4 regions of the Klebsiella planticola genome follow, and region 2 is predicted to be linked to each of the others. Evidence: predicted binding sites of a transcription regulator. Region 2 holds the regulator's gene; each other region holds the start of a gene.
What was found. The regulator CRP, encoded in region 2, controls carbon source genes, mostly activating them, when cyclic AMP is high. The targets are predictions, from matches to a motif close to ATGTGANNNNNNTCACAT.
Positions count from the first base shown of each region.

Region 1: rhaB (rhamnulokinase) is a predicted target of CRP. The motif match lies at 2,422-2,439, and genes of this name have one in related genera.
Region 3: MC50_RS12710 (glycoside-pentoside-hexuronide (GPH):cation symporter) is a predicted target of CRP. The motif match lies at 2,838-2,855, and genes of this name have one in related genera.
Region 4: uxuA (mannonate dehydratase) is a predicted target of CRP. The motif match lies at 2,758-2,775, and genes of this name have one in related genera.

Region 1 covers NZ_CP026047.1:1,839,229-1,844,062, forward strand. The annotation lists gene rhaA (L-rhamnose isomerase) at 1-804, opposite strand, end outside; gene rhaB (rhamnulokinase) at 801-2,267, opposite strand; gene rhaS (HTH-type transcriptional activator RhaS) at 2,580-3,416, shown strand; gene rhaR (HTH-type transcriptional activator RhaR) at 3,489-4,337, shown strand; gene rhaT (L-rhamnose/proton symporter RhaT) at 4,342-4,834, opposite strand, start outside.
Region 2 covers NZ_CP026047.1:1,274,534-1,279,367, forward strand. The annotation lists gene MC50_RS06275 (YheU family protein) at 1-180, shown strand, start outside; gene MC50_RS06280 (phosphoribulokinase) at 216-1,085, shown strand; gene MC50_RS06285 (OsmC family protein) at 1,186-1,590, opposite strand; gene crp (cAMP-activated global transcriptional regulator CRP) at 1,896-2,528, shown strand; partial or broken gene MC50_RS06295 (YccS/YhfK family putative transporter) at 2,581-4,659, shown strand; gene argD (bifunctional acetylornithine/succinyldiaminopimelate transaminase) at 4,649-4,834, opposite strand, start outside.
Region 3 covers NZ_CP026047.1:2,622,152-2,626,985, forward strand. The annotation lists gene ampE (beta-lactamase regulator AmpE) at 1-343, shown strand, start outside; gene MC50_RS12705 (glycoside hydrolase family 43 protein) at 374-1,324, opposite strand; gene MC50_RS12710 (glycoside-pentoside-hexuronide (GPH):cation symporter) at 1,324-2,730, opposite strand; gene aroP (aromatic amino acid transporter AroP) at 2,903-4,276, opposite strand.
Region 4 covers NZ_CP026047.1:86,859-91,692, forward strand. The annotation lists gene setB (sugar efflux transporter SetB) at 1-376, shown strand, start outside; gene MC50_RS00375 (YkgJ family cysteine cluster protein) at 373-627, opposite strand; gene yeiP (elongation factor P-like protein YeiP) at 777-1,349, shown strand; gene uxuA (mannonate dehydratase) at 1,470-2,660, opposite strand; gene MC50_RS00390 (mannitol dehydrogenase family protein) at 2,867-4,333, shown strand; gene MC50_RS00395 (CobW family GTP-binding protein) at 4,455-4,834, shown strand, end outside.

The DNA.
Region 1 (4,834 bases), 560 kb from region 2:
GACTTCCGTCGGGTGGAAGTGGCCGGCATCGAGGCACAGCGCGGTCTGGCGGCTGGTGGCGTATCCCATGTAGAACTCGTTGGAGCCGACGGTGTAGCTTTCCGCGCCGATACCGAACAGTTTGCTCTCTACGGCATCGATATGATGCGCCGGGTCGAGTTTTTCGCTGATGACCTCATCGAGCGCATTGAGCAGACGCTGGCGCGGGGCAAAGCGGTCAACGGTAATATCTTTCATGCCGTCCGGGATCCAGATATTCATCACCGACGGGGTGCCCAGCTGCTCGCCGAACCAGGCCGAGATACGGCGGCTGGCTTTACAGTGATCGATCCAGAACTGGCGGATTTCGTCGTTGGCGTGCGACAGAGTAAAACCATCGGCGCTCAGCGGGTGGGAGAAACAGGAGGGGTTAAAATCCAGCCCCAGCTTATTGGTTTTGGCCCACTCAACCCAGTTGCGGAAGTGTTGTGGTTTGATTTCATTGCGCGCCACCGGCGTGTCTGATTCCAGATAGAGCGCGTGCAGATTCAGGCGTTTCGGCCCCGGAATCAGGCTCAGCGCCTGCTCAAGGTCGGCGCGCAGCTCGCCAGCGTTCCGGGCTTTGCCCGGATAGTTCCCCGTGGCCTGAATCCCGCCCGTTAAGCTCCCTTCCGGGTTTTCGAAGCCGGCGACGTCATCGCCCTGCCAGCAGTGCATCGAAACGGGTAGCCGGTCCAGTTGACGCAGGGCCTCCTCGACATCCACGCCAACGGCAGCGTAGCGCTGTTTAGCAATATCCCAGGCTTGTTCAAGTTGAGTGGTCATGCGCAAAGCTCCTTAGTCTGTTGTGGCTGAAACTGCGCCACGAAACGGGCAATTTCATGTTCAGGATTGGGGGTAAAGGTGGTAAGCGCGGCATTGCGGCATACCACCTGACGGAAATCGTCGACGTTATTCAATTCGTCCAGGGTCATCAGTTGGATGCCGATATTGCCCAGCGTAGAGGCCTCTACGGGCCCGGCAACCACCGTGATGCCGCAGGCGTCGGCGCACAGCTGATTAAGCAGCGCGTTCTGGCAGCCGCCGCCGACAATATGCAGCTGGCTGAACGGCTGGCCGCGGAGTTGGGCCAGTTCGCGGAGTACGCGGGCGTAGAGCAGGGCCAGGCTGTCGAAAATACAGCGCGCCAGTTCGGCGTCATCGCCGGGAACCGGCTGCCCGGACTCGCGACAGGCGGACTGAATTTCGGCGCTCATATTGGCCGGATTGATAAAGCGTTCGTCGTTGCAGTCAATGACGAAACGGCAGGCCGGAAGAGGAGCGGTACGGGCGATCAGCGCCGACAGGTCGCTGATGTTTTGTTCTTTCAGCACCCGCTGTAGCAGCCAGAGGCCCATGATATTTTTCAGCACCCGATAGCGCCCTTCGGCGCCACCTTCATTGGTGATATTCGCCTGCAGCGCGTCGCTGCCGGTGTAGGGAGTTTTGCTTTCAAAGCCCATCAGCGACCAGGTGCCGGAAGAGAGATACGCGGCGTTTTTGCTGGCCAACGGCGCGGCGATCACCGCGCTGGCGGTATCGTGGCTGGCGACGGCCACCACCGGAATGGCGTTGCCCTGCGGGCATATCCAGTGACCGATCACGTTACCGGGATGCGTCGGCGTACCGAACCATTCGCGCGGCGCTCCGCTCCAGTTCAACAGCTCTTCATCCCAGCTATCGCTGTTAATATTGATCAACTGGGTGGTGGTGGCGTTGGTGTATTCCCAGTTCAGATTGCCGGTGAGGCGAAAGCTGAAATAGTCAGGGATCAGCAGCGCATGCGAAACCTGGCTGACCAGCTCCGGCTGCTGTTCAACCAGCGCGCGGAGCTGGTAAAGGGTATTGAAGGACATAAACTGAATGCCGCTACGGTGGTAGATCTCGGCGCGGCCTATCTGCTCTTCGGCATGGTGCATCAGGCCATGGGTACGTGAGTCACGATAGGAGACCGGCAGGCCCACGCGTTCGCCGTGCTTATCCAGCAGGACATAATCCACGCCCCAGGTATCAATACCGATACTGTCGATGAGGATACCCTGCTCGCAGACCTTCACCAGCCCGCGGCGAATTTCGCCTTCCAGACGGTCGACATCCCAGCAGTCGTAGCCATCCACCTTTTGCAGGCTATTGGTAAAGCGGTGTATTTCGCGCAGCGTTAGCGTACGCGGCCCGCATTCATAGCTGGCAAGCATCACCCGCCCGCTGGAGGCGCCTAAATCAACGGCTACACAATGACGAAAGCTCATGGGGAGATCCTTGTAAAAATCATTGTCAGCAGTCTAAAAAAGTCGTGAATCGCGCACCTTCTTGCCACTGACAGGGAAAACAGGCGGCTGGCAAGAAAGCAAAGATGACCGTGAGGGAGGTCACAGTTTCTCTTCATGAGCGTCAGGGAAGAGGATGTGATGTTGTCCGCAGTTCCCGATCTTTCCGGCTGTTTCTTGAAAAAGCGGCAGGTTTTACGAATTTTGCGGTCAAAAATTGAAGGCCGGATTGCGGACCCTTAATTACTATTTGTGACACTGATTGATAACATTTCTCATTTCGAGGGCGCCGTTATGACCATCTTGCACAGCGTGGATTTCTTTAAGTCCGGGACTTCTGCTGTGGCCATTGAGCCACGTCTCCCTCAGGCGGCGTTCCCGGAACATCATCACGATTTCCATGAAATCGTCATCGTTGAGCACGGTACGGGGATTCATGTGTTTAACGGCCAGCCCTATACCATCAGCGGCGGTTCGGTGTGCTTTATTCGCGATCACGATCGTCATCTCTATGAACATACGGACAATTTATGCCTGACGAACGTGCTCTACCGCGCGCCGGATGCCTTTCGCTTTCTGAATGGCGTCAATCAGCTGTTACCGCAGGAGCAAGAGGGAAATTACCTTTCTCACTGGCGGGTGAACCAGACCGTGCTGCAGCAGGTACGGCAGATCGTCGGACAAATGGAAGATATCGGTCTCGAACCGGATATGCATACGCTCGCCGGACGGGAGATTCTCTTTATGCAACTGCTGGTCCTGCTGCGTAAAAGCAGCCTCGCGGAAGGGGCGGTCGGCAACGAAGCGCGGCTGAATCAGCTGATGGCCTGGCTGGAAGATCACTTCGCCGAGGAGGTCTGTTGGGAGGAGGTGGCGGCTAAGTTTTCCCTGTCGCTGAGAACGTTACATCGCCAGTTGAAGCAACAGACCGGCCTGACGCCACAGCGCTACCTCAATCGGGTGCGACTGATGAAGGCGCGTCACCTGCTACGCCATAGCGATGAGAGCATCACGGATATCGCCTATCGCTGCGGTTTCGGCGACAGTAACCACTTTTCGACGCTTTTTCGCCGCGAGTTTTCCTGGTCGCCGCGCGATATTCGCCAGGGACGGGACGCCATTCTTCAGTAACGCGAGAGCAGTCAACGTTTTAGCGAGCAAAAACGCGAATAATAAACCGTTATTGGCGGTGGAGTTCTGGTAGTGGCTGGTCAGCTGATTCTGCGCAAAGATGAGTTTTTTGCCTCTCCTTCTCAGGCGGTAGCGGTTGCCGACCGTTATCCGCAAAATGTCTTCGCCGAGCATACCCACGAGTTCTGCGAACTGGTGCTGGTATGGCGGGGAAATGGCCTGCATGTCCTGAACGATCGCCCATGGCGCATTACCCGTGGCGATCTGTTTTATATTCGCGCCGAAGACAAACACTCCTACGCCTCGGTGAATGATTTAGTTCTGCAAAACGTCATCTATTGCCCGGATCGTCTGCGGCTTAACTTTGACTGGGCGACCCATATTCCCGGTTTGTTTGGGACGTCGTGGATGCCGCACTGGCGGATCGGCAGTTCTGGTATGGCCCAGGTTCGCCAGGTGATTACTCAGCTGGAGCAGGAGAGCGCCCGCGGCGATGCGCAGGCTAATAACATGGCCGAGCTGCTGTTTGCGCAGCTGGTATTGATTCTTCATCGCCACCGCTATGCGACCGATAACCGGGCGGCGACCCAAAGCGAAACGCTCCTCGACAAGCTGCTGACCGAACTGGCCGGCAGCCTGAACCGACCTTTTATTCTCGAGCTGTTTTGCGAGCGGGAAGGGTGCGGCGAGCGTGCGCTGCGTCAGCAGTTTCGCCAGCAGACCGGGATGACGATCAACCATTACCTGCGTCAGCTGCGTATCTGCCACGCGCAGTATTTATTGCAGCACACCGAACGCTTGATTGGTGACATTGCGATGCAGTGCGGATTTGAAGACAGCAACTACTTTTCCGTCGTCTTTAATCGTGAAATTGGCATGACCCCTGGGCAGTGGCGGCAACGCAGTCGCGTTGCCGCATAGGGCGTTAGCTGGCCATTCCGAGGCCAACGATATTGGCGGCGATGATAATCACCACGCAGCCCAGACTTAACACGCTGACCGGACGACGCCCGGCGTTGTTCCACTCTTTCAGCACCAGCCCGACCAGCCCGCCGCACAGCACATAGAAGCTCATATGCAGCATCCAGCTCATGTAGTCATACTGCGCGGGAATACTGGCGTGGCCCCAGGCATAGAAGAAAAACTGGAGATACCACATCAGACCGCCCAGCGCCGACAGCAGCACGTTGGCGACGATCAGCGGTTTTGCCCGCGAGAAGTCGGCTTTGATCGACAGGTGTTTGACTTTAGCCAGACGAATAAAGCAGAAGCCAAGGTTGACCAGCGCGCCGCCGCCCATAATCACCACATAGCTGGGCAACGCGGTATACAGCGGGTCAACCCCCAGCGCCGCCGCGGCATCATGCATGGGTCTGGCGGCGTTCATCGCAAAGGACATCCCGGCAGAAAAAATGCCG
Region 2 (4,834 bases):
GATAACCTGATCGAAAGCTTTGTGTTGCGTGAAGGCACCGATTATGGTGAACATGAACGCTCGCTGGCGGATAAAGTCGCCGACGTCAAACAGCAATTGAAAAGCGGAGAAGCCGTACTGGTGTGGTCAGAACTGCACGAGACGGTCAACATCATGCCCCGCAAGCAGTTTCACGGCTAAGGCGGCGCCACACATCGTTTAATCTGGGAGTTGTTATGTCTGCCAAACATCCGGTGATTGCCGTCACGGGCTCCAGCGGCGCGGGAACCACGACCACCAGCCTCGCCTTTCGTAAAATTTTCGCACAGCTAAACCTGCGTGCCGCTGAGGTGGAAGGCGACAGCTTCCATCGCTATACCCGCCCGGAAATGGACATGGCGATCCGCAAAGCGCGCGATCAGGGGAAACACATCAGCTACTTCGGTCCGGAAGCCAACGACTTCGGTCTGTTGGAAAACACCTTCCTTGAGTACGGGCGTAACGGTAGCGGTCAGTCGCGCAAGTATTTGCATACCTATGATGAGGCGGTGCCGTGGAATCAGGTGCCGGGCACATTCACACCGTGGCAACCGCTACCGGAACCGACCGATGTCCTGTTTTATGAAGGGCTGCACGGCGGGGTTGTTACGCCGCAGTATAACGTCGCGCAGAATGTCGACCTGCTGGTCGGCGTGGTGCCTATCGTCAACCTGGAATGGATTCAGAAGCTCATCCGCGATACCAGTGAACGCGGCCACTCCCGTGAAGCGGTGATGGATTCCGTGGTCCGTTCAATGGAAGACTATATCAACTTCATTACGCCGCAGTTTTCGCGCACCCATATCAACTTCCAGCGCGTCCCCACTGTCGACACCTCCAACCCGTTTGCGGCGAAGGGCATTCCGTCATTGGATGAAAGCTTTGTGGTGATCCATTTCCGCAACCTGCAGGATATCGATTTCCCCTGGCTGCTGGCGATGCTGCAGGGGTCGTTTATCTCGCATATCAATACGCTGGTGGTGCCTGGCGGGAAAATGGGGCTGGCGATGGAGCTCATCATGACGCCGCTAGTCGAACGGCTGATGGAAGGGAAGAAAATCAGTTAACCACGTTAAAAAACCCCGAGCGCCTGGCGCTAAGCGGGGTTTTCGTCCTTCACTCACGGCTCCCGGATAAGGCGTTTGCGCCGCTCTCCGGGAAGGCTGCTTAGCCTTCCACCACTTCATAGGTGTGGGTGATATTCACCGCTTTTTGCAGCATCAGCGCCACCGAGCAGTATTTCTCCGCCGACAGATCCACCGCACGGGAAACGGCCGCCTCTTTCAGCTCCTTACCGGTGACGATAAAATGCATGTTGATATGGGTAAACAGGCGCGGCGCCTCTTCCCGACGTTCAGACGTCAGCTTGACTTCACAGTTGGTCACGTTGTGACGACCTTTCTGCAAAATAGACACGACATCGATCGCGCTACATCCGCCCGCCGCCATCAGCACCATCTCCATTGGGCTTGGCGCTTTATCTCCGGAGTTGCCGTCCATCAGAATCTGGTGACCTGACGCCGACTCTCCGATGAAGGTTAACCCTTCAACCCATTTCACACGAGCTTGCATAAAATTTAACTCCGAGGTTGCAATTTTCCTGACAGATTACGCGTACATAACAATTCTCGCAACGGAAGGCGACCTGCATCATGCTGAAGCGAGACACCAGGAGACATGCGGCAAAAGCTATGCTAAAACAGTCGGGATGCTACAGTATTACATTGATGTACTGCATGTATGCAGAGGAGTTCACATTACAGGCTGAAGAAAACTCACCAGCCGTTTCCCAGGCATAGGGAAACAATACGATTGCATGCCCGGATGCCGTGTAGTGTCGGCACCCGGAGATAGCTTATAACAGAGGATAACCGCGCATGGTGCTTGGCAAACCGCAAACAGACCCTACCCTCGAATGGTTCTTGTCTCATTGCCACATTCATAAGTACCCATCTAAAAGCACGCTGATCCACCAGGGTGAAAAAGCAGAAACGTTGTACTACATCGTCAAAGGCTCTGTGGCTGTGCTCATCAAGGATGAAGAAGGTAAAGAGATGATCCTCTCTTACCTCAACCAGGGCGATTTCATCGGTGAATTAGGCTTGTTTGAAGAAGGCCAGGAGCGTAGCGCCTGGGTACGTGCGAAAACCGCATGTGAAGTGGCCGAAATCTCCTACAAAAAATTCCGTCAGCTCATTCAGGTTAACCCGGATATCCTGATGCGCCTGTCGTCGCAGATGGCTCGCCGTCTGCAGGTGACCTCAGAAAAAGTGGGTAACCTTGCCTTCCTCGACGTCACCGGGCGCATCGCTCAGACGCTGTTGAACCTGGCAAAACAGCCGGATGCGATGACCCACCCTGATGGTATGCAAATTAAAATTACCCGTCAGGAAATTGGTCAGATCGTTGGCTGTTCCCGCGAGACCGTTGGCCGTATCCTGAAGATGCTGGAAGATCAGAACCTGATCTCCGCACACGGTAAAACTATCGTCGTATACGGTACGCGTTAAGTCGATAAAACGGCGTGTTGCTTGCGCAACACGCCGTTTTTGTTTTCCCTCTATGTGGCGCAGGCTGATTTACCACCCGGAAGTCAACTATGCACTGCGGCAAACGCTGGTGTTGTGTTTGCCTGTCGCAATCGGTCTCCTCCTCGGTCACTTACAGCAAGGTCTGCTGTTTTCGCTGGTGCCCGCCTGCTGTAACGTCGCCGGTCTGGATACGCCGCACAAACGCTTTTTTAAACGTCTGATTATTGGCGGCTCGCTGTTTGCCGGCTGTAGCCTGGTGGTCCAGCTTCTTCTTCAGCAGGATATCCCGCTGCCCTTGATTCTCAGCGGCCTGGCGCTACTGCTGGGCGTAACGGCGGAGATCAGCTCTCTGCACGCCAGGCTTCTGCCCGCGTCGTTAATTGCCGCAATCTTTACCCTGAGCCTTGCCGGGAACATGCCCGTCTGGGAGCCACTGCTGATCTACGCCCTCGGGACGCTGTGGTACGGCCTGTTTAACTGGTTCTGGTTTTGGCTATGGCGCGAGCAGCCGCTGCGCGAATCGCTGAGCCTGCTTTATCGCGAGCTGGCTAACTACTGCGAAGCCAAATACAGCCTGCTGACCCAGCATATCGATCCCACCACTTCACTGCCGCCGCTGCTCACGCGCCAGCAGAAGGTGGTGGACCTGATCACCCAATGCTACCAGCAGATGCATATGCTGGCGGCGAACTAGCGCAATGACCACAAGCGCCTGCTGCGGGCATTTCAGATGGCGCTGGATTTGCAGGAACATATCTCCGTCAGCCTGCACCAACCCGAAGAAGTACAAAAACTGGTAGAGCGCAGCCATGCCGAGGCGGTGATCCGCTGGAACGCACAAACCGTTGCCGCACGCCTGCGGGTGCTGGCCGATGACATTCTCTACCACCGCTACCCGCAACGCTTTCATATGGATAAGCAAATCGGCGCGCTGGAGAAAATCGCCTGGCAGCATCCGGACAACCCGGTAGGGCAGTTCTGCGCCTGGCACTTCAGCCGAATAGCCCGGGTGCTGCGTACCCAGCGCCCGCTGTATGCTCGCAACCTGATGGCGGATAAAGAGCGCCGTCTGCCGCTGCTGCCCGCGCTAAAGAGCTATCTCTCATTAAAATCGCCGGCGCTACGTAACGCTGCGCGTATCTGCGTGATGCTAACGGCCGCGAGCCTGATGGGAAGCGCCCTGAACCTTCCCAAGCCTTACTGGATCCTGATGACGGTGCTTTTTGTGACCCAAAACGGCTACGGCGCGACGCGGGTACGTATCGTCCATCGGGCGGCAGGTACACTTGCCGGTCTGGCTATCGCCGGCCTGGCGCTGCACTTTCACGTCCCGGAGGGTTATACGCTCTCCGCGATGCTGCTCGTCACGCTGCTGAGCTACCTGATTATTCGCAAGCATTATGGCTGGGCGATGGTTGGCTTTACCGTGACGGCGGTGTATACCCTGCAGCTTCTGACGCTCAACGGCGAGCAGTATATTGTCGCCAGGCTTATCGATACGCTTATCGGCTGCCTTATCGCCTTTGGCGGCATGGTCTGGCTATGGCCGCAATGGCAAAGCGGGCTACTGCGTAAAAACGCTCACGACGCGCTGGAAGCCGATCAGGAAGCGATCAGGCTAATTCTCAGCGACGATCATCAGGCCCCGGCGCTGGCCTATCGCCGGATGCGCGTCAATCAGGCACATAACTCGCTGTATAACTCGCTGAATCAGGCCATGCAGGAACCCGGTTTTAACACACATTATCTTGATGATATGAAACTGTGGGTCACCCACAGCCAGTTTATTGTTGAGCATATCAACGCCATGACCACCCTCGCCCGCGAGCACAATATGCTGACGCCGGAGCTGGCCCGGCGTTACCTGGAATCCTGTGAGATTGCGCTCCAGCGCTGTCAACAGCGGCTGGACTCCGACGGTCCCGGCAGCGCTGGCGATGTGAATATTATGGAGTCGCAGGATGTGGAGGTGAGCCGGGGCCCGTTGAGTACAATGGAGCAACATCTGCAGCGGATCCTCGACCATCTGAACACCATGCACACCATCTCCTCGGTGGCATGGCGTCAGCGCCCGCATCACGGTATCTGGCTACGCGCGATTAAGCGTTAAGAACCTGCTTTATCGCCTGGGCAAAGCGGGCCATGCCTTCAGCAATATCCTTCTCGTCGATGACCAGCGAAGGGACAAAGCGCATCACATCCGGCCCGGCATTCAGCACCATCACGCCCGCATCTGCCGCGGCATAGAGAAAATCGCGTGCCCGGCCTTTATACTGCGGCTTAAG
Region 3 (4,834 bases), 1.3 Mb from region 2:
GCAGACGTGGCTGGCACGTTATCAGACGCCGCGCCATCGCCTACAGTCGGGGATTGATGCCATTCTGCACGTGGTGGACTGGCTGCCGGTGCGTCTGGTCGGCGTGGTCTATGCGCTGGTGGGGCACGGTGAAAGGGCGTTGCCGGCCTGGTTTGCTTCTTTGGGCGATCGTCACTCGTCGCAGTACCAGGTTCTGACCCGACTGGCTCAGTTTTCGCTGGCGCGCGAACCGCATGTGGATAAGGTCGAGACGCCTAAAGCGGCGGTCTCAATGGCCAAAAAAACGTCGCTGGTGGTGGTCGTTATCATGGCGCTACTCACCATTTACGGTACCTTGATTTAAGCCCCGCCCGCCGCCGGGCGGGGGAGGGGATCAATACGTATCGGCAGGCGGGATGCCGAAGTCAGGCATCCCGTTTTCTTGCCAGCGAACCCGCTTGAGCCGCGTATGGCGATTCGGATCGTACAGCGGATCGCCTTCAATCCCGGTATAGTTCCGCGCATGGTAGACCAGCACATCTTCCCCTTCCGGCGTTTGCGTAAAACCGTTGTGGCCGGGGCCATACTGATGATTCTCATCGCTGGTGCGAAATACGGGCTCCGGCGATTTATGCCAGTTCTCCGGGCGCAGCGGGTCGGCCAGCAGGTCTATCCACAAGAGTCCCATGCAGTAGTTTTCATCGGTCGCGCTGGCGGAATAGCTGACAAACAGCTGCTCCCCGTGAACCAGAACCGCCGGGCCTTCATTGACCCGAAAACCACGACATTCCCAGTCAAACTCCGGTTTGCTCAGCATTACAGGCTCACCTTTTAGCGTCCACGGGTTTGCCAGCTCCGCCAGATAGAGGTTGGAATTGCCTGCAATATGTGGGGCTTTCTGCGCCCACAGATACCACCGCCTGCCCTGATGCTGAAAGGTGGTGGCATCCAGCGCAAAGGTATCGAAGGGCGTTTTTACCTGACCTTTTTCAACCCACTGGCCGCTGAGCGGGTCGCTGTCGGCACATTCGAGGACAAACATCCGGTGCTGGAACATCCCGAGTTGGTCCAGGTCGTGGGTGTGAGCGGCGGCAAAATAGATATACCATTTCCCGTCAATTTCATGCAGTTCCGGTGCCCAGATGAGCTGGCTCATCGGGCCGCTCTCCGGTTTACGCCAGACCACCACCGGCGGCGCTTCGCGCAGGCCTTCCAGCGTCGCCGCGCGACGAATCTCCAGCCGGTCATATTCCGGGACCGAGGCGATAAAATAGTAGTGATCCTGATGGCGCAGAATATAGGGGTCCGCGCGTTGTTCAATAAACGGATTAGGCCAGTTGCTCATCAAGCTTTCCTTATGTGTTCACTGGTTTTGAGATCCTGCCAGGTATTGAGTTCCTCATAGTTAGCGCGACGTTTTTCCAGGTCCGCCTGGATTTGGCACATAAACTCGCGGTTGACCTTCAGCATCCGTACGACGCCTGCGGTAATCAGGTAGCCAATACCCGGAATGATGCTGAACAGCAGCACGATACCGTTTACCGCCGAGGCGCTCTGCTCTTTAGCACCGGCATCGTAACCGTACCAGGAGAGCAGGAAACCGACCATCGCGCCCGCTACCGCCAGCCCGACTTTCAGGAAGAAAAGATTACCGGAGAAGCTGATCCCGGTGATGCGTTTGCCGGTTTTCCACTCGCCGTAATCATCGACGTCAGCCATCAGGGACCAGTGCAGCGGAGACGGGATCTGATGCAGGATGTTGAGCAGGAAGTAGAGCGCCATAATCATCATGGTGGCATGTGGGTCGAAGAAGTAGAACGCGCAGGAGAAAATCGCCAGGGCGATATTGGTCCAGAAGAAGACCTGCAGCTTACACCAGCGATCGGTCAGTACTTTTGCCAGCATACTGCCGATCATCATCCCGACGACGCCGAGGCTGATAAACAGCGTCGCAAAGTGGGTGCTTTGCTGCATGACCCAGGTCACGTAGTACATGGTGGCGGCCATGCGGATAAACCCGGGGCAGACGTTGCACAGCGTTAACAGCAGGATGCGAACCCACTGATCGTTTTTCCAGACGTCCTTAAAGTCTTGCTTCAGTTCATCATGGGTCTGCACCGCCGGGCGCACGCGTTCACGGACGGTGGCAAAGCAGAATAAAAACATACACATACCAATTGCAGCCAGTACGGTCATCGCCATCTGATAACCTTTGGCTTTATCAGCGCCACCGAACCAGTCGGCCATCGGCAGCAGCGTCAGCGACAGCAGCAGCGTGGCGATACCGACCATAACAAAACGATACGACTGGCAGGCGACGCGCTCCTGCGGATCGTTAGTAATCACGCTGCCTAACGAGCAGTAGGGAATGTTAATCGCGGTATAGGTCAGCGAGAGCAGGAAGTAGGTGACGAAGGCATAGATAACTTTGCTGTGATAGGTCCATTCCGGCGTGGTGAACATCAGGACGCTGAACAGCGCGTAGGGGAAGGCCATCCACAGCAGCCATGGACGGAAGCGGCCATATTTACTGCGCGTACGATCGGCCATGGCGCCCATGATTGGGTCGGTCACAGCATCGATGACGCGTACGGAGAGTAACAAAACGCCCACTAACGCTGGCGCGAGGCCAAAAATATCGGTGTAAAAGTAGTTAACAAACAGCATGATGGCGCCAAATATGATGTTGCATCCGGCATCGCCCATCCCATAGCCAATCTTTTCTCTCACTGAAAGTTTATTGCCTGCCATCTGGAGATCTCCCCGTTGCGGTATGGAGAGAATTATTTGCGCAATCACCGATAAATGCGTTGCAGTATCAGGTCGACGATATGGATAAAACGACTGTGGAAGGGAAAGTGTGAACCAGATAACAATGCTCTGTGCCCGCCATGACGGGACGGGCACAGAATAGGGAGATGTATTATTGTGCTTTTAGTGCGCTGGCGCTTTTCTGTTTAAACAGATAGCCGATACCCAGAATCGCAATCCATACCGGGATCAGGTAAACGGAAATCGCCATGCCCGGCGTCATCAGCATAATCACCAGCACCGCCACCATGAACAGCAGGCAGACCCAGTTGCCGACCGGGTAAAACAGCGCCGGGAAGCGTGAAACCACGCCCTGCTGCTGCTTAGCGCGACGGAACTTCATATGCGCCAGGCTAATCATCGCCCAGTTAATCACCAGCGCGGAGACCACCAGCGCCATGAGCAGGCCAAAGGCCGACTCCGGTGCGAAGTAGTTAATCAGGACGCACAGCGCGGTGACCACGGCAGAGACCAGAATGGTATTGACCGGCACGCCGCGCTTATCAACGCTCATCAGCGCTTTCGGGGCGTTCCCCTGCTGGGCCAGGCCGAACAACATGCGGCTGTTGCAGTATACGCAGCTGTTATACACGGACAGCGCAGCGGTCAGCACCACGACGTTCAGGGCGTTGGCCACAAAGGTATCACCCAGCTCGTGGAAGATCAGTACAAACGGACTGGTGTCTGCGGTGACGCGCGTCCACGGCAGCAGTGAAAGCAGAACGGCCAGCGAGCCCACATAGAAAATCAGGATACGGTAGATAACCTGGTTGGTGGCTTTTGGGATGCTCTGTTCCGGATTATCCGCTTCAGCAGCCGTGATCCCGACCAGCTCCAGACCACCAAATGAGAACATGATAATCGCCATCATCATCACCAGCCCGGTGAAGCCATGCGGCAGGAACCCGCCCTGGTCCCACAGGTTGCGTACGGTTGCCTGCGGGCCGCCGTTGCCGCTGAACAGCAGCCAGCCGCCAAACAGAATCATCGCCACAACGGCCACCACTTTAATAATGGCGAACCAGAACTCCATTTCACCAAACACTTTCACGTTGGTCAGGTTAATAGCATTGATGGCAATAAAGAACACCGCGGCGGACACCCAGGTTGGGATTTCGGGCCACCAGAACTGAATATATTTCCCGACGGCGGTCAACTCGGCCATGGCCACCAGAACGTACAGTACCCAGTAGTTCCAACCGGAAGCAAAGCCGGCAAAACCGCCCCAGTATTTATACGCAAAATGACTGAATGAACCTGCCACCGGCTCTTCTACGACCATCTCACCCAGCTGACGCATGATCAGGAAGGCGATAAAACCGGCGATCGCATAGCCCAGAATAATCCCGGGGCCGGCGGACTGAATAACGGATGCACTGCCCAGAAACAGGCCGGTGCCGATAGCGCCGCCCAGAGCAATAAGCTGAATATGGCGGTTTTTCAGGCCGCGCTTGAGCCGATCGCCATGCTGTTGACCTTCCATCATGAAACCTCGTGTGTGGTTATTATGTTTATACGCGTCGTCCTTCAGGCTACTGCTTCGTTGTCTGTCCCTGCCAGATAGCATAGCTATCTAAATTCAAGGGCGTTTTGGTCAGCTCTGTCCTGATTGATTCAGCTTACATATTGTTGTGTGGTGTAATTGCGAAATTCCGTTTTCGTATTGATTTCTTTACGGAAGGCGAAACATAAAAACACCAAAAGGCCTTTCGTCTCACCGAGAATAGTGATAAGCGCGGGTGAATGCACCTGCTTTATGAAGGGATGATGACGAAGCGAGCAAAAAGAAACCATTTGTAAATAGCAGGCCGGTGAAAGCAATTCGCCCGAGGTGGCTGAATATTCACTATTTATGAATAATTAATTGAGTTTTGCTGAGTTGAATCGGTTCAGATAGCCTAATTTTTCGTTTCATAAACGTTAACGCTACCTCTTATGGGGTAAACACATCATTTGTGTGAAGTTACAATTCTGAAATGTTATTTCTGTAAGGTTGTTAAAATGTGCGTGGTTTCCTGATTTCAATCAAAACCTGTATGGACAG
Region 4 (4,834 bases), 1.2 Mb from region 2:
GCTGATTGCCGGCTATTATGCCCGACGCTTTGGTAAGCGCTTTTTGATGCGCCTCGCTGCGGCGGCAGGAATACTGTTTTACGTGGGGATGCTGCTGGTGCATACGCCCGCTTTACTGCTGGCTCTGCAGGCGCTGAACGCGATATTCATCGGTATTCTGGCAGGTATTGGCATGCTCTATTTCCAGGATCTGATGCCCGGCCAGGCCGGCGCTGCCACCACGCTGTATACCAATACCACCCGCGTCGGCTGGATTATCGCCGGCTCGCTGGCGGGCGTGGTGGCAGAAATCTGGAGCTATCACGCTGTTTTCTGGATTGCCCTCGGCATGGGCGCGGTGTCATTGCTTTGCCTGTGGCGCATTAAAGACGTTTAAGGCGCGGTGCTCGCTTCCAGCTGGATAAGATAGGTCATGGCCGCTTCGCGATTTGTCGAACACATCTCCAGGACGGGCTGCAGGCTGGCGCAGACTTTTGGTCTGAGCGGCGACGTGAAGATGTTGCACAGATTCTGTTCCGAAAGCTGGACGCAGCGCGTGTTAGCAGGCTTGCCGTCAGGCATTCCGGGGATTGGGCTTGAGATAGAAGGAGCGATACAGCAGGCACCGCAATCGATACGACATTCCATAAATGACTCTCTTGATGTTGCGGTTCACGGCCCAGCCTAAACGTTTTGTCCGGAGATAGCAAAACTCGCGAATTCCGCTTGCCTGAAAGCCCCGGCACGAGTAGTTTTACGCGATATTTTTTGAACCGTTAAGTGACAGGATTACTGCAATGCCAAGAGCGAATGAAATTAAAAAAGGTATGGTGCTGAATTACAACGGCAAGCTGCTGATTGTAAAAAATATTGATATTCAGTCGCCGAGCGCCCGTGGCGCAGCAACGCTGTACAAAATGCGTTTCTCTGATGTACGTACCGGCCTGAAAGTGGAAGAGCGCTTTAAAGGCGACGATATCGTTGATACCGTTACCCTGACCCGCCGTTTCGTTGACTTCTCCTATGTTGACGGCAACGAGTATGTGTTTATGGATAAAGAAGATTACACGCCATACACCTTCACCAAAGAGCAGATTGAAGAAGAGCTGCTGTTCATTCCGGAAGGCGGCATGCCTGACATGCAGGTTCTGACCTGGGATGGCCAGCTGCTGGCGCTGGAGCTGCCGCAGACCGTGGATCTGGAAATCGTGGAAACCGCACCGGGCATTAAAGGCGCCTCGGCAAGCTCGCGCACCAAACCGGCGACCCTGAGCACCGGCCTGGTGATTCAGGTTCCGGAATACCTGACCACCGGCGAGAAAATTCGTATCCATATCGAAGAAAGCCGCTATATGGGTCGCGCGGACTAAGATCGCGTCATGTCGGATAAGGGTGGAAACGCCCTGTCCAGCCCCCCCGTCGCATCGGCCGGGCAGTAAGACCAAAAAGGACAGCCAGAGGCTGTCCTTTGTATTTTTCCGCGGCCAGAATTACAGCAGTTCCGGATACTTCGTCATCTTCAGCGCCAGCTCAACGCCGCGTACTTCCGCCATCCCCTTCAGGCGACCAATCGCCGAATAGCCCGGGTTGGTTTTCTTACGCAGATCGTCCAGCATCTGATGGCCATGGTCCGGACGGAACGGAATCGGACGCAGATCGCCCGCATGCTTGCGGCGCAGCTCTTCGCTCAGAATCGCATCCACCACCGCCACCATATTAACGTCACCGGTTAAATGCGCCGCTTCGTGGAACGTTTTTGGGTTCTCTTCACGGCAGGTCGAACGCAGATGGGTAAAGTGGATCCTGTCGCCGAAGGTTTCGACCATTTTCACCAGATCGTTATCGGCACGCACGCCGTAAGAACCGGTGCACATCGTAAAGCCGTTGTTGATGCTGTCCACGGTCTCTTTCAGCCACTGCATATCTTCGATGGTCGAAACGATACGCGGCAGGCCAAGGATCGGGCGCGGCGGATCGTCCGGGTGAACGGCCAGCCGCACGCCCACCTCTTCACAAACCGGCACGATAGCGCGCAGGAAGACGGCCATATTTTCACGCAGCTGCGCTTTATCAATATGATCGTATTCCGCCAGGCGTGCGCGGAACTGTTCGAGGGTATAGCCCTCTTCCGCTCCCGGCAGGCCGGCAATAATATTGCGGGTCAGCTTTTCAATATCCGCTGCGCTCATCGCCGCAAAACGAGCCTGCGCCTGGCGCTGCTCCTCTTCACTGTAATCTGCCTCGGCGCCAGGGCGCTTCAGGATATGTAACTCAAAAGCGGCAAACGCGATTTGGTCAAAACGCAATGCTTTCGAACCGTCCGGCAGTTGGTACTCAAGGTCAGTGCGCGTCCAGTCGAGAATTGGCATGAAGTTATAGCACACGGTATCAATCCCGCAGGCCGCCAGGTTGCGAATGCTCTGCTGGTAGTTGGCTATCCAGGTCGCACACTGCCCGCTTTGGGTTTTGATCTCTTCGTGTACCGGGATACTTTCCACGACCGACCACGTCAGCCCTTTTTCCGCCAGCAGCGCCTGACGCTGTTTAATTTCGTCAACCGGCCAGACTTGACCATTAGGAATATGGTGCAGCGCAGTGACCACACCCGTCGCGCCAGCCTGCCGTACATCATCAAGCGACACCGGATCGTTCGGTCCATACCAACGCCAGGTTTGTTCCATCGCTATGCCCTCTCAAAGTTGTTATACCAATAACACAAACATCAATGATGACTACCATACAGGCTTCTCGACAGGGATCAATTTATCCCGCTAAATTGATTGATCCAGCTCACACTAAGCGTATAAATACGGCTCACCAATTTAATTTGTTGTCATATAACTTTACACTGGCATTGTTAATCATTGGTTAATCAGGTGTGTAAAGAATGACAACTATTGCTACCGCTACGCTGCCAGAAGGCGTGCAGCTTCCTCAGTACGATCGCAGCCAGCTGCGCTCGCGCATTGTGCACTTCGGCTTCGGGGCGTTTCATCGCGCTCATCAGGCCCTGCTTACCGATCGGGTGCTGAACGCCAGCGGCGGAGACTGGGGGATCTGCGAAATTAGCCTGTTCAGCGGCGACCGACTGATGAGCCAGCTCCGTCAGCAGGACCACCTGTTCACCGTGCTGGAAAAAGGCGCGCACGGCAACCAGCCGATTGTCGTGGGCGCCGTTCATGAATGTCTGAATGCAAAGCTGGACTCTCTGCCCGCGATCATTGAAAAATTCTGCGAACCGCAGGTGGCCATTGTCTCACTCACCATTACGGAGAAAGGCTACTGCATCGATCCCGCCAGCGGCACGCTGGACCTGACGCAGCCGCGCATTATTCACGATCTGGAGCATCCCGCGCTGCCGCAGTCGGTGCCGGGAATACTGGTTGAAGCCCTGTCTCGCCGCCGCGAACGCGGCCTGCCGCCGTTTACGGTACTCTCCTGCGATAATATTCCTGATAACGGTCACGTGGTGAAAAATGCGGTTCTGGGCATGGCGGAAAAGCGCGCCCCCGAACTGGCGCAGTGGATTGCTGAACACGTCAGTTTTCCCGGCACCATGGTTGACCGTATCGTGCCTGCCGCTACCGATGAATCGCTGGCTGAAATCAGCGCCACGCTCGGCGTAGAAGACCCTTGCGCCATCAGCTGTGAGCCATTTATTCAATGGGTCATTGAGGATAACTTCGTGGCGGGCCGCCCGGCGTGGGAAATCGCCGGCGCCCAGATGACCGATAATGTGCTGCCGTGGGAACAGATGAAGCTGCGGATGCTCAACGGCAGCCACTCCTTCCTTGCCTGGCTCGGCTACCTTGCCGGCAATGCGCATATCAGTGACTGCATGCAGGACGAGGTGCTGCGCAGCGCCGCTCGCCGGCTGATGCTTGACGAACAAGCCCCGACTCTTGCTATCGAAGGCGTCAATCTGACGCACTATGCCGACAGCCTGATCGCACGCTTTAGTAATCCAGCGCTTAAACATCGCACCTGGCAGATAGCGATGGACGGTAGTCAGAAGCTTCCGCAACGTATGCTTGACGGTATTCGCGTTCACCTGCAGCGCGGTAGCCGCTGGCCGTTGCTGGCGCTCGGGGTGGCAGGCTGGATGCGCTACGTCAGCGGTATAGATGATGCCGGTCAGGCTATTGATGTTCGCGACCCGCTGAGCGAGAAGATTCAGGCTCTGGTTGCCGGCAGCCGCGACGAGGAACGCGTCAGCGCCCTGCTCTCACTGGAAGAAATCTTTGGTCGCGATCTGCCGCGCAATACGCTGTTTGTGGATCACATCACCGCCGCCTGGCGTCAGCTTTCTGCCGTCGGTGCCCGCCAGGCCATCGCCAACGTGCCCGGGATTTAACAATTGCTGCTCTTTAGCGGACAGAATTCTTTTCTGTCCGCCGTAGCCCTTCTCTTTTCCCCTTTTTTTCGTCAGGATAGTCCCAACTGTTACAACATTACATTTGTATCCTGGAGAAAATGTGACCAAAACCAACTTGATCACGGGGTTTCTCGGCAGCGGTAAAACGACCTCGATTCTTCATCTGCTAGCCCACAAGCCTGCAGATGAAAAATGGGCCGTGCTGGTTAATGAGTTTGGCGAAGTGGGTATCGATGGCGCTTTGCTCGCCGATAGCGGCGCGCTACTCAAAGAAATTCCCGGCGGCTGTATGTGCTGCGTCAACGGCCTGCCGATGCAGGTTGGGTTGAATACCCTGCTGCGCCAGGGGAAACCGGATCGTCTGCTGATTGAGCCTACCGGGCTCGGCCATCCCAAACAAATTCTCGATATTCTGACCGCCGCCGTCTACGAGCCGTGGATCGATCTTCGCGCCACCCTGTGCGTGCTCGATCCCCGCCA